One region of the Campylobacter pinnipediorum subsp. pinnipediorum genome, then DNA from elsewhere that is predicted to be linked to it. Evidence: riboswitches for the same ligand, from Rfam matches in the RefSeq annotation. Region 1 holds a riboswitch; the other holds the start of a gene.
What was found. Region 1 has a riboswitch for thiamine pyrophosphate ahead of CPIN17260_RS05255 (ABC transporter permease). Riboswitches for the same ligand answer to the same signal wherever they lie in the genome.
Positions count from the first base shown of each region.

Region 2: linked by a shared signal. The riboswitch ahead of thiS (sulfur carrier protein ThiS) and the one ahead of CPIN17260_RS05255 (ABC transporter permease) in region 1 are both predicted to bind thiamine pyrophosphate.

Region 1 covers NZ_CP012546.1:1,004,840-1,010,803, reverse strand. The annotation lists gene CPIN17260_RS05265 (ABC transporter ATP-binding protein) at 205-936, opposite strand; gene CPIN17260_RS05260 (ABC transporter substrate-binding protein) at 940-1,899, opposite strand; gene CPIN17260_RS05255 (ABC transporter permease) at 1,917-2,588, opposite strand; TPP riboswitch at 2,701-2,792, opposite strand; gene CPIN17260_RS05250 (metallophosphoesterase) at 2,908-4,020, shown strand; gene CPIN17260_RS05245 (phosphatidylserine decarboxylase) at 4,010-4,828, shown strand; gene CPIN17260_RS05240 (hypothetical protein) at 4,830-5,198, shown strand; gene CPIN17260_RS05235 (DNA polymerase III subunit gamma/tau) at 5,201-5,964, opposite strand, start outside.
Region 2 covers NZ_CP012546.1:1,119,267-1,125,230, reverse strand. The annotation lists gene CPIN17260_RS05870 (type 1 glutamine amidotransferase family protein) at 1-99, opposite strand, end outside; gene CPIN17260_RS05865 (tetrahydrodipicolinate N-succinyltransferase N-terminal domain-containing protein) at 130-1,317, opposite strand; TPP riboswitch at 1,580-1,680, shown strand; gene thiS (sulfur carrier protein ThiS) at 1,706-1,900, shown strand; gene thiF (sulfur carrier protein ThiS adenylyltransferase ThiF) at 1,904-2,494, shown strand; gene CPIN17260_RS05850 (thiazole synthase) at 2,497-3,261, shown strand; gene thiH (2-iminoacetate synthase ThiH) at 3,266-4,417, shown strand; gene CPIN17260_RS05840 (thiamine phosphate synthase) at 4,410-5,051, shown strand; gene galE (UDP-glucose 4-epimerase GalE) at 4,978-5,961, shown strand.

The DNA of each region.
Region 1 (5,964 bases):
CATGTTGGATATAGTGGATTTTAAGTATATTTGCATTTAACTTGTTTGGTGTAGTATTAGCGGTGTATCATTATAAAACACTCTAGAATTCTTTTAAATCATGCTTATTTGCACTTGATACATCATAAACTATACAGACTTAAATTTTAAAACAAATTATATAGCGATATTATGGTGTATTGTTTTTATCAAAACAAGCCATTTCTATACACTAAAATATCTCTTTTTTATCTCTCTTTTTATCTTTACGACATCATCGCTTAATGCATCTCTTGGTCTTAAAAGCGGCACGAGTATCTCTTGTGATAAGCTTGCCGGCTTTTTGTCTAGTATGTAAATCCTATCTGATAATAGTATAGCCTCTTCTATATCGTGAGTTATAAAAAGTGTGGTTAGCTTCATATCTCTTACTACATCAAGATACCAGCTGTGGATGTTCTCTTTTGTCATTGCGTCTAGTGCTGAAAATGGCTCATCTAGTAGTATAAGGTCTTTTTCAAAAAGATAAGTCCTAAGCAAAGCCGCTCTTTGTCTCATGCCACCTGATAGCATTTTTGGATATTCATTTTGCATACCATCAAGGCCAAATTCCTTAAAATACACCATAGCCTTATTATAGGCTTCTTGCTTGCTTTTGCCTTTTATTATCTGAGGTAGGGCTACATTTTCAAGGACTGTTTTAAATGGCAAAAGTAGGTCTTTTTGTAGCATATAGCCTACATTTCCACTTTTACCAGTTATATCTTCATTATCAAGCAAGACTTGTCCAAAGCTTGGGGTGATAAGTCCTGCTGCTATGTTAAATATAGTGCTTTTACCACATCCACTTGGTCCTATGATACTTACTATCTCATTTTTATTTATATGAAAATTTATATCCTTTAAGATATGTGTATCGCCAAATGAATGTGATATGTTTTTTAGTCTTAGTTTCATAGCTTACTTTAAAAACTCATTTGTAAAGCCTTGGTCTGTCAAAGGCTCTTTTATAAGCTTTTGATTGTATAGCCATTCATAAAATGCATTCCATCTTTTTGGGTCTATTATGCCCCAAGATTTCGCATCAGCTATGTATTGTGTTGATACAAATTTTTGACTCTCTCTGATAAGATTAGCGTCGCCTTCTGGTGCATTTTGTATCAAAACCTCAGCTGCTTGTTCTGGGTTTTTAGCAGCAAATTCATAGCCTTTTTTGATAGCTTTTAGAGCTTTTTTGGCGATCTCCGGACTATTTTTTAAAAAATCATTGTTTGCTATGATAACAGGAGCATAGTAATCAAACTCTTTTGCATAGTCTTTAAGTAAGAAAAAATTTGTTTTTACATTTTTTACCTTAGAGTATATGTAGTCCCAGCCCTTATAAACAAGTATCGCGTCAAACATTTTAAGTCTTAAAGCTGTTGTAGCGTCTGTTGATTCGCCCGGTATTAGGCTTATTTTATCCCAGTTGCCACCATCTTTATTTACTATGTATTTTATGGTTGCGTCATCTATCGGGTCTTGCCAAGTTGAGTATTTTTTACCTGTCATATCTTTTGGAGATAGTATGTTGCTTTCTTGTAAGCTTAGTATACCACCTGTGTTGTGTTGAAGTATAGCTGCTACTGCTGTTATAGGAGTTTTTTTAAGAAGTCTTTTTACCATATTTGGCTGAAAATAAACCCCAAGTTCTGCTCTACCATATCCAACTATCGTTGATGAGCTATCTTCTGATGGCTGAACTATATCCACATCAACGCCTTCATCTTTAAAATACCCTTTGTCTTTTGCGACAAAAAGACCTGTGTGATTTGTGTTTGGAACCCAGTCTAGAACGATAGTTAGTTTTTTTATATCATCATTAGCATTAAGCCCTACAAATAGCAACATAGATAGTATAAAAAATATCTTTTTTTTCATTTTGTTTTTCCTTTGTTTTAGTATTTAACTACTTTTTTATGTATGTAGTTTATAATCGCCATCAAAACCAAACTTAGTATAGATACAAAAAAGATAATTGCAAACATTTTATCAAGCGCAAATGCCTTTCTCACCCTTGTCATATATACCCCAAGCCCATAAAAACCACCAAGCCACTCAGATACCACAGCTGATATCAAAGCATAAGATATTGATACCCTAAGTCCAGCGAAAAAATACCCTAAACTTGCTGGAAGTTTTGCGTGGCGATATGTTTGCCACTTTGTAGCACCCATACTTTTTAAAAGTGTCAAGCTATCTTTATCCACCGACCTATATCCATCTATCAAAGCTATAAGTATAGGAAAAAATCCAGTAAGCACTATAAGCACTATCTTTGGTGTCATATGATATCCAAGCCATATTATCAAAAGCGGGGCTATTGCTATGGTTGGTATGGTTTGTGTGATTATGATAGGCGGATATAAGATATCATAGCAAATTTTAAATGTATCCATTAGTATGGATAGTAAAAATGCCAAAACTATAGCTATGCTTATGCCTATAAATGTTTCAAGTAGGGTGTATTTTGTGTGATACATTATAAGGCTAAAATCATCTATAAAAGCCTTGATGACAGAGTAGGGGGAGGGCAATAAAAACTCAGGTATGATCGCTAAACTCGCCATTATTTGCCATATAAGCAAGACAAGCCATATAATGCTATATCTATATAAAAAATTAAATAAGTTTTTAAATTTCTGTTTCAACACTAACCTTTAAACTGTCAATGTAAGTGCTAAAATGAAATCTATCTTTTTCCTACGTTGGCATTATCCAAATCAGGTTATACGGGTATGATCTCAGCCATAAAAGCACCCCAATGAACTAAAAGCAATATTATACTGTTTTAATCTAAATTTAAAACACCTTATTGGATATAAAGATATTTTTGGTTAATTGTTTTGTATAATAATTCAAATAATTTTAACTCATAAAAGGATTTAAATGTTTTTTACACTTATTTTTATTATAGCTATGTGCTTTATGAACTTTTATTCTTATAAATTTTTTGTTTCAAAGATAGCTTTTTTAAAAAATCATATTTTTAGTGTGAGAATCTTTTTTATACTTGTTTGCATCCTTGAAGTTTTGTTTATAATTCAGTTAAGATATCTGTTTTTTAACTCATCTTTTTATATATTTAGTGCGACTTTTTTGGCATTTTCTTGGTTTTTGTTTGCTATAAGCATTTTGTATCATTTAGGCTTAATTATCTTAAATAAGCAAAAATTTATTAGCTCAAGAAGAGAGTTTATAAAAATTTGTTTTGATATAACATTTGTTATATTGTTTATTAGTTTTTTTCTAAAAGGTCTATTTTCAGCCATAATGCCACCTAAGATAAAAGAGAAAAATATCAAGATAAAAAATCTAAAAAAAGATATAAAAATAGCCCTTATAACAGATATACATATAGGCACTTTTTTGCAAAAAGAGTTTTTAGCAGGTATGGTAAATGATATAAACAAAACAAAGCCCGATATCGTTGCTATATCTGGGGATTTGGTGGATATGAAAGCCGATGAAATAGGGGATTTTTTAGACCCATTAAAAGACATAAAGAGTAAATACGGTGTGTTTTATGTGCCGGGAAATCACGAGTATTATCATGGGGTAGATGCGATTTTAGCAAAGATAGAAACCCTTGGAGTTAATGTGTTAAGAAATGATTGTATAGAGTTAGATGATATAAATGTATGTGGTGTTTATGACGTTAGTGGATATAGATTTGATTATCTAAAGCCTGATTTAAAACAAACATTGTCTGGCGTAAATGATGATAAACCGGTTGTGTTGCTAGCTCATCAGCCAAAATTTGTCGAGTATATGCATAAAGATGTAGACCTTGTACTAAGTGGACATACACACGCTGGACAAATTTTTCCTTTTGGACTTCTTGTGCTATTGCAACAGCCTTATTTATATGGTCTTTATCAACATAATGATAAAATGCAGATATATGTTAGCTCTGGTGCCGGTTTTTGGGGTCCACCTGTTAGGATTTTGGCACAAAGTGAGATAGCTATATTAAATTTATATGGAGATAATAATGCTTGATAAGATGATTTCAAATTTATTTGGTGCGATTTTTGGTTGTAAATTTCCAAAAGTCATTCAAAAAATGATAAATAGATGGTATGTAAGTTATTTTAAGATAGATATGAGTGAGTTTTGGAATCCTGACACTTATGAGAGCTTAAATAAGCTTTTTACAAGAGAGTTTATAAAGCCAAGAGATATTGATAGTGATAAAAGCTCATTTATAAGCCCTTGTGATGGCACTTGTCTTAGTTGTGGTAGTAGCGTAGCCAATCTTGCATTTAGCGTAAAAGGAATGGGATATAGTGTAAGTGAGTTGCTTTGGAATGCTATAAGTGATGATGATATGCAAAAAGGGTATGACTTTTTAAATCTTTATCTTAGTCCGAGTGATTATCACCATTATCATTCACCGTTTGATATAAAGGTAAAAAAAGCTATATATGTGCCAGGTAGATTATATAGTGTAGCTATAAGCAAACTAAAAAAAATAAGCAGTCTTTATACAAAAAATGAACGCGTGATACTTGAATGTGAGATAGAAAATATAGGTAAAATTTGGCTTGTATTTGTAGGTGCTTTAAATGTCGGAAAGATGAATTTTGTCTTTGATAGTAGGATAAAAACAAATGCAAAAGCAAATGATGTAAATGTATATGAATATGATAATTTGTTTATCAAAAAAGGCGATAAGATAGGAAATTTTGAGCTTGGTTCTACCATAGTAATAATTAGCCCTAAGGGTTTGATAAAATACAATCTTAGCGAGTTGCAAAAGGTAAAATTTACTCAAAGCATAGGTAAAATATCTTTGTTAGGAGAATAATATGAGCAATGAAGTAGTTTCTTTACAAAATAATGAGTTGCAAGATGATGCTATAAAGCTAAAACAAGCTATAGAAAACAATGACTTAGTTGAGATTTGGCAGGAGTCAAATGACTATGAAAAATTAGCCGAAACTACTATAAAAACTATGCAATACATAAATAACGAACAAGTTAAGGAGTTTACAGAAAAACTAACAAAAACAAATGAAAAGATAATGAATCTAACATTTGAAGGGGTAAAAAAACATCACGAAAAGCAGATGGAAAAAACAAAAAGAATACACAAAAATCAACTCATAACCTATAGCGCTATAAGCTTTTTTATCGGCATTATAGCGACTATTATTTGTATAAAGTTATTTTTTTGATTTTATTGTATTTTTGAAATTTCCGGCTCACCAAATAGCCTTTTTGCTTCTCTAATGAGATTTTCTTGTCTATTTCTTTCAAGCTCTTCTTTGGTCTTGTTTGCATTTAGGCTTAGAATTTCATCTTGTATGCTTAGTTTTGTTTCTGATTTTTGAGCTATCTTTATAGGCGCTTGTTCTTTTACTTCTAGCCTTGCTAACTCTTCATCTAGCAAATTTGAAAGATTGTCATTTTTTTTTACTTCTTGCTTTATCTCTTGTTCTTGGACTTTTATATCTTCTTTGATACTCTCTTTTGGTGTTGGAACTATTTTTATAGTTGCTTTTTCTCCAAAATTTGCTTTTAAAATTTGCATTATTATCTTTGAGCTATTTCTTAAAAGCATTTGATCGCTTCCACTAGCACTTGATGTTATACTAAGGACATTGTTTTCATAGCTAACAAATTTTGTATTTTTTGATAGACATTCGCCAAGGTCAAAATCCCTATCATAAATTTTTGCCAAAAATATAGCATAGATGTCTTTTGGTTTTTCTTCTTTTTTGATATTTTCAGGTTTTGTTTCTTGGGTTGTTTGAGCTTGGATGACTGGTTGTTGTATTTGAGTGCTTATGGCTTCATCTATGGTTTGTAAATTCAATGCTTCTATCATCATAAAAAGCATTATACTTAATACAAAGTTATTGTCGTTTGTTGTATTTAGCATACCCTTAGCTTGTGCAAAAATTCTAAAAAATCTTTCATAGACAAGTAGTGAAAATCTAG
Region 2 (5,964 bases), 110 kb from region 1:
AGTTTTGATATTTATATCATCAAAAGAGTGCAAAAAACTAAGCACATTTGAAAAACTAAGTAAATTCATCTTATCATACATAACAATAGCGACATTCATCTTTTACCTTTTTAAGCCATTTAAATTATTTTAGTGTAAATCCTCGTTTAGTTTTATTGCTCTTTTTGATATACTAGCTACTATCTGTCCGGTTTGGCTATTTTGTCTAAAATGAAGACCGTTTAATCCAGCTAGTTCAAGACCCTTATAAGTATCTTTATCAAATTTAAAATCAGGATTTACATCGCCAAGTAGTTTTCTATCTTTTTCGCTTATAAATATCTTTGTTCCTTCTAAGATAGCAATTCCAGCATCTATTATACATCTATCTCCAAAAGGTATTCCTGTTACTGAGTTTGCACCAAGCAAGCAGTTTTTACCTATGCTTACAGGATTTCCATTTGTTCCGCTAAGAACACCAAGTATAGATGCCCCGCCACCTACATCGCTTCCTTCGCCGACAACAACAGAGCTACTAACTCTACCTTCAACCATAACGCTTCCGGTTGTCCCAGCATTAAAGTTCACATATGCTGCACCTGGCATTATAGTTGTTCCTGGATGTAAACTAGCACCCATTCTTACCTTTGATGTTTCTAGTATTCTTGTGTTATCTGATGGTATGATATGATTTAGATATCTTGGAAATTTATCAACACTTAGTATAGTTGGGTATGTTCCATTCATTTTAAGCTCTATTTCGTTTTCTCTAAGCCATTCAAGCTCTATTGGCTTGTTATTTATGTCCCAAGCTACATTTTTTAACACACCAAAAGCACCATCAAGACAAAGCGATCTAAGTGGGGCTTTGTTTAGGCTAAGCAGGTATAGTTTAAGATATACAACCTCAACACTTTGGGGTTTTTTATCTTCAAATATAAAAACAGCTCTAAACTTATCAGAGTTTTCATCTTTATTTATTGCATTAAATACAGCTTTTATAACTTGAACATTTTTGTGTTTTTGTATCTCGTTTTCAAAAACACTAAAAATTTCCCAAGCCTTCTTAACTACATCTTTTGTAAAATCAAGCACAAGTTCGCTTTTGCTAAAATCAAGACTTACTCCTGATTGTTTAAATGCCAAAAGTATAGCCGCTGCTGATAGTAAGTTTTCTTTAAAATTTACAACAGAATAATCAGCTGACAATATAGCATTTTTGTCAATCTTACCACGTGTTATTCTTGCTATTGAAAATGCTATAGGGTCTTTATAGCCATCTGAGTTTTGCATATTTTTACATAGTTGTGTAAAATTTTCTGATATATTTTCTAGCATTATCTCTCCAAAAATTAAATTATATTTTTATTTAGTCTATCAAAATAAATATTATAAAATAATATATTTGTTTGAAAAATTATATTTTTTTGTTGTTATATAATTAAGATAAAACATTGTATATTTAAAGGTTAAGTGGTTGAAATTTTTATTTTTTAACAGCTATATTTATAATATATTTTTAAATAATAAAATATGATTATAAAACAAAATAAATTTAAACAATAGATGTTTGAATTAATAAAAAACTTTGTATAATTACACAAAGTATCAGGGGAGCTTAGGCTGAGAATAGGTTTTTACCTTAAACCCTTAAAACCTGAAGTGGATAATGCCACCGTAGGAAGATCTCTCATCTGCTGATACAAATAATCTAAAAAGAGCAAAAATGTTAGTTATCAATGGAAAAATAGAAGATGATTTTTTAAACAAGAGTGTTGATGAGTATCTTCTTAATAGAAAAATAAATAAAGATAGGGTTGTTGTTGAGTTAAACGGCGAAATTTTGCCAAAAGATAAATTTGATACTAAATTTAATGAAAATGACAAGGTTGAAGTAGTATGTTTTGTGGGCGGTGGTTGAGATATGAGCGAGATTTATAAAAGAAATGTAAAAGGTGTTTTAGAGGCACTAAACAAACAAAAAATAATAATTTGCGGTGCCGGTGGTATAGGCTCAAATTTGGCTGTTATGCTTGTTCGTTCAGGGCTTAAAAACCTTAGCATTGTTGATTTTGATAGTGTTGAGCAAAGCAATTTAAATCGACAATATTATTTTAAACATCACCTTGGTATGCCAAAAGTTAAGGCTTTAAAAAGTGTTTTAACCCAAATTGATGATGTTAATGTCAATGATATTTATACAAAGATAACACAAGAAAATGCAAAAGAAATTTTAAGCGGATTTGATATTGTTTGTGAAGCATTTGATGATGCTTCGCAAAAGGCATTTTTGACAAATTATGTATTGTTAAATTTCAAAAAATCAATAATTATCGCTAGTAGTGGAATGTCAGGCTTGGACTGTGATATAAAAACAAAAAAGATAAATGAAAATTTTTATCTTTGTGGCGATGGAGTTAGTGATATAAGTATTGGTGTTATGAGTCCTAGGGTTAGTATATGTGCCGCAAACATGGCTAATTTGATACTAAAGTTATCACTTGAAAGGGGATAAAAGTGAATGATGATATTTTAAAAATAGGAGAGTATGAGTTTAAATCTAGATTTATTCTTGGCTCTGGTAAGTTTTCTTTGGGTTTGTTAAATGCTGCGATAAATGAAGCAAAAGCTCAAATGGTAACACTTGCTTTAAGAAGAGTTGATGATGGCGGTAGCGATAATATACTTGATTATATACCAAAGGGTATAACTATCATTCCAAATACATCTGGTGCAAGAAATGCAAATGAGGCTGTTAGGATAGCAAAACTTGCCAGAGAGATGGGATGTGGAAATTTTATAAAGATAGAGTGTATAAAAGATAGCAAATACTTACTTCCTGATAATTATGAAACTATAAAAGCCACAGAAGAACTTGCAAAATTAGGCTTTGTCGTTATGCCTTATATGTATCCTGATTTGAATGTAGCAAGGGAGCTTTTAAATGCCGGTGCGGCCTGTATAATGCCACTTGGTGCTCCAATAGGCACAAATAAAGGACTTTTAACAAAAGAATTTATACAAATTTTGATAGATGAAATTTCTCTTCCTATCATAGTAGATGCTGGTATAGGCACTCCATCTCAAGCATGTGAAGCTATGCAAATGGGTTGTGCTGCTGTTATGGCAAATACAGCTATTTCAAGTGCTGGAGATATATCAAAAATGGCAAAAGCCTTTGGTATGGCTATAGAGGCTGGAAGACTTGCTTATTTGTCTAAGCTCGGTGGTGTTAGTGATTTAGCAAGAGCTAGCTCGCCACTTACTGGATTTTTAGGATAGTGATATGAAATTTATAGATCATATGACATATATGCAAGGAATGCAACAGATAAATAGCGATATTTTAGATCGCGTTTTGTATTATAGAGATAGTTATGATTATGAAAAATATACAAAAAATGATGTTATTGAGGCTTTGAGTGAGGATAGGCTAAGTATTGATGGGCTTATGGCTCTTTTAAGTCCTGTTGCTAGGGATTTTTTGGAAGATATGGCTTTAAAAGCAAGAAGTGAAACTAGAAAATATTTTGGAAATAGTATTGAGTTTTTTACTCCGCTTTATATATCAAACACCTGCGATAGTAACTGCACATATTGTGGTTTTGCTTCGGCAAATAAAATTTCAAGGGTTAAGTTAAAGCTACAAGAAGCTAAAGAAGAGCTTGAAAATATAGCAAAAAGTGGGCTTAAAGATATCTTGATACTTACTGGCGAAAATAGTAAAAAAAGCGATCTTGCTTATATAGGAGAAGTTTGTAAAGAGGCTAGTAAATTATTTAGTAATGTTGGTGTTGAAATTTATCCGCTAAACTCAGATGAATATGCTTTTTTGCACTCTTGTGGTGTTGATTATGTTATCGTTTTTCAAGAAACTTATAGTACAAAAAGATATAGTGAGGTTCATATAGGCGGTCAAAAAAGAGTATTTCCATATAGGTTTAATGCTCAAGAAAGAGCTTTGATGGGAGGAATGAGAAGTGTTGGGTTTGCAGCTTTGCTCGGACTTGATGATTTTAGAAAAGATGCTTTAAGCACAGCGCTTCATGCTTATTTTATACAGCAAAAATACCCACATGCAGAAATAGCCATATCTTGTCCAAGACTAAGACCAATTATAAACAATAGCAATATAAATCCAAAAGATGTTGATGAAAAGAATTTATTCCAAGTTATATGTGCTTATCGTATATTTTTACCTTTTTCAAATATAACCATATCAACAAGAGAGAGTGCTAAGTTTAGAGATGGTGTTGTTGGAGTGGCTGCTAGTAAAATTTCAGCAGGTGTTAGTGTAGGAGTAGGAACTCACTCTGATAAAGCAAAAAAGGGCGATGAGCAGTTTGAAATAAGCGATGATAGAGATGTCAAAACTATATATGATGATATTTGTAGCTTAGGACTTCAACCTGTAATGAGTAATCATATCTATGTTTGAACTCATCTATGTAACAAATCGCCATTTAAGTGATGATTTTTTAGATGATGTAAAGTTTGTGCTTGAAACAAAAAAACCAGATTTTATATTGCTTAGAGAGAAGGATTTGGATGATGTTTTGTATAAAAAACTTTCAAAAGAGATTTTGGATATTTTAAAAAAATATAAAACAAAACTTATAGCTCATACAAATTTTAGGATTGCTTTGGATTTAAATATACAAAATATTCACTTTTCTTTTTATGATTTTAAAAAAAATATAGATATTATAGATAAATTTAAAAAAGTTGGTGTTTCTATCCATTCTATTGATGAGCTTTTGGAGGTTCAAAAATATGGTGTTGATTATGTAATAGCTGGTCATATATTTGATACTAAAAGCCATAAAGATGAAAAACCAAGAGGGACTCAGTTTTTAGAAGAAATTTGTCAAAATAGCAAGATAAAAGTATATGCAATAGGTGGAATAAACTTTGAAAATTTAGATATTATTATGCAAACAAAAGCAAGTGGTGCTTGCATGATGAGATGTATGCTTGATATAAGTAAAAAGGATAGTAATGAATATATTAATAACGGGTGGGGCAGGGTATATAGGAAGCCATACTTTAAAGGCTTTTTTAAAAGAAAATAAGCATAATATTACGGTGATAGATAATTTATCAAAGGGTTCGAAAAAAGCTATTGATACTTTACTTGGTGTTGGAAAGTTTGATTTTATAAAGGCAAATTTGGAAGATGATTTGAGTGAAATTTTTGCTAAAGGTAAATTTGATGCAATTATTCATTTTGCTGCCTTTATAGAGGTTTTTGAAAGCACAAAAGACCCACTTAAATATTATCTTAACAATACAGCAAATGTTGCTAAGATTTTAAGGTATTGTAAGGATTTTGGTGTGGATAAGTTTGTGTTTAGTTCAACTGCTGCCGTTTATGGAGAACCAGATGTTGCCGAAGTAAGCGAAAAAGATAACACTTTACCTATAAATCCATACGGCATGAGTAAATTAATGAGCGAAAAAATCATACAAGATTATGCTATTTCAAATAAAAATTTTAGATTTGCCATTTTAAGGTATTTTAATGTTGCGGGTGCTGATGAAGATGGCTTGCTTGGACAAAACTACCCAAATGCAACACACCTTATAAAAATAGCCACTCAAACAGCTTTAAAAAAACGAGATAATATGGCTATATTTGGAAGTGATTATGATACTAAAGATGGCACTTGCATAAGAGATTATATCCATGTAAATGATCTAGCTGAAGCTCATTTAAGCGCTTTAGAATATATACAAAACAATTCAAGTGAGATTTTTAATGTCGGATATGGTAAGGGTTTTAGTGTAAAAGAGGTTATAAATAAAGTAAAAGAGGTGAGTGGGGTTGATTTTAAAGTTCTTGATAATCCAAGAAGAGATGGAGACCCAGCCATACTTATAGCAAAATCAGAAAAGATAAAAACTCTTACTGGCTGGAAACCAAAAAGAGATAATCTTGAATTAATTATAAAAACAGCTTTGGAATGGGAGAGAAAGATATAGATT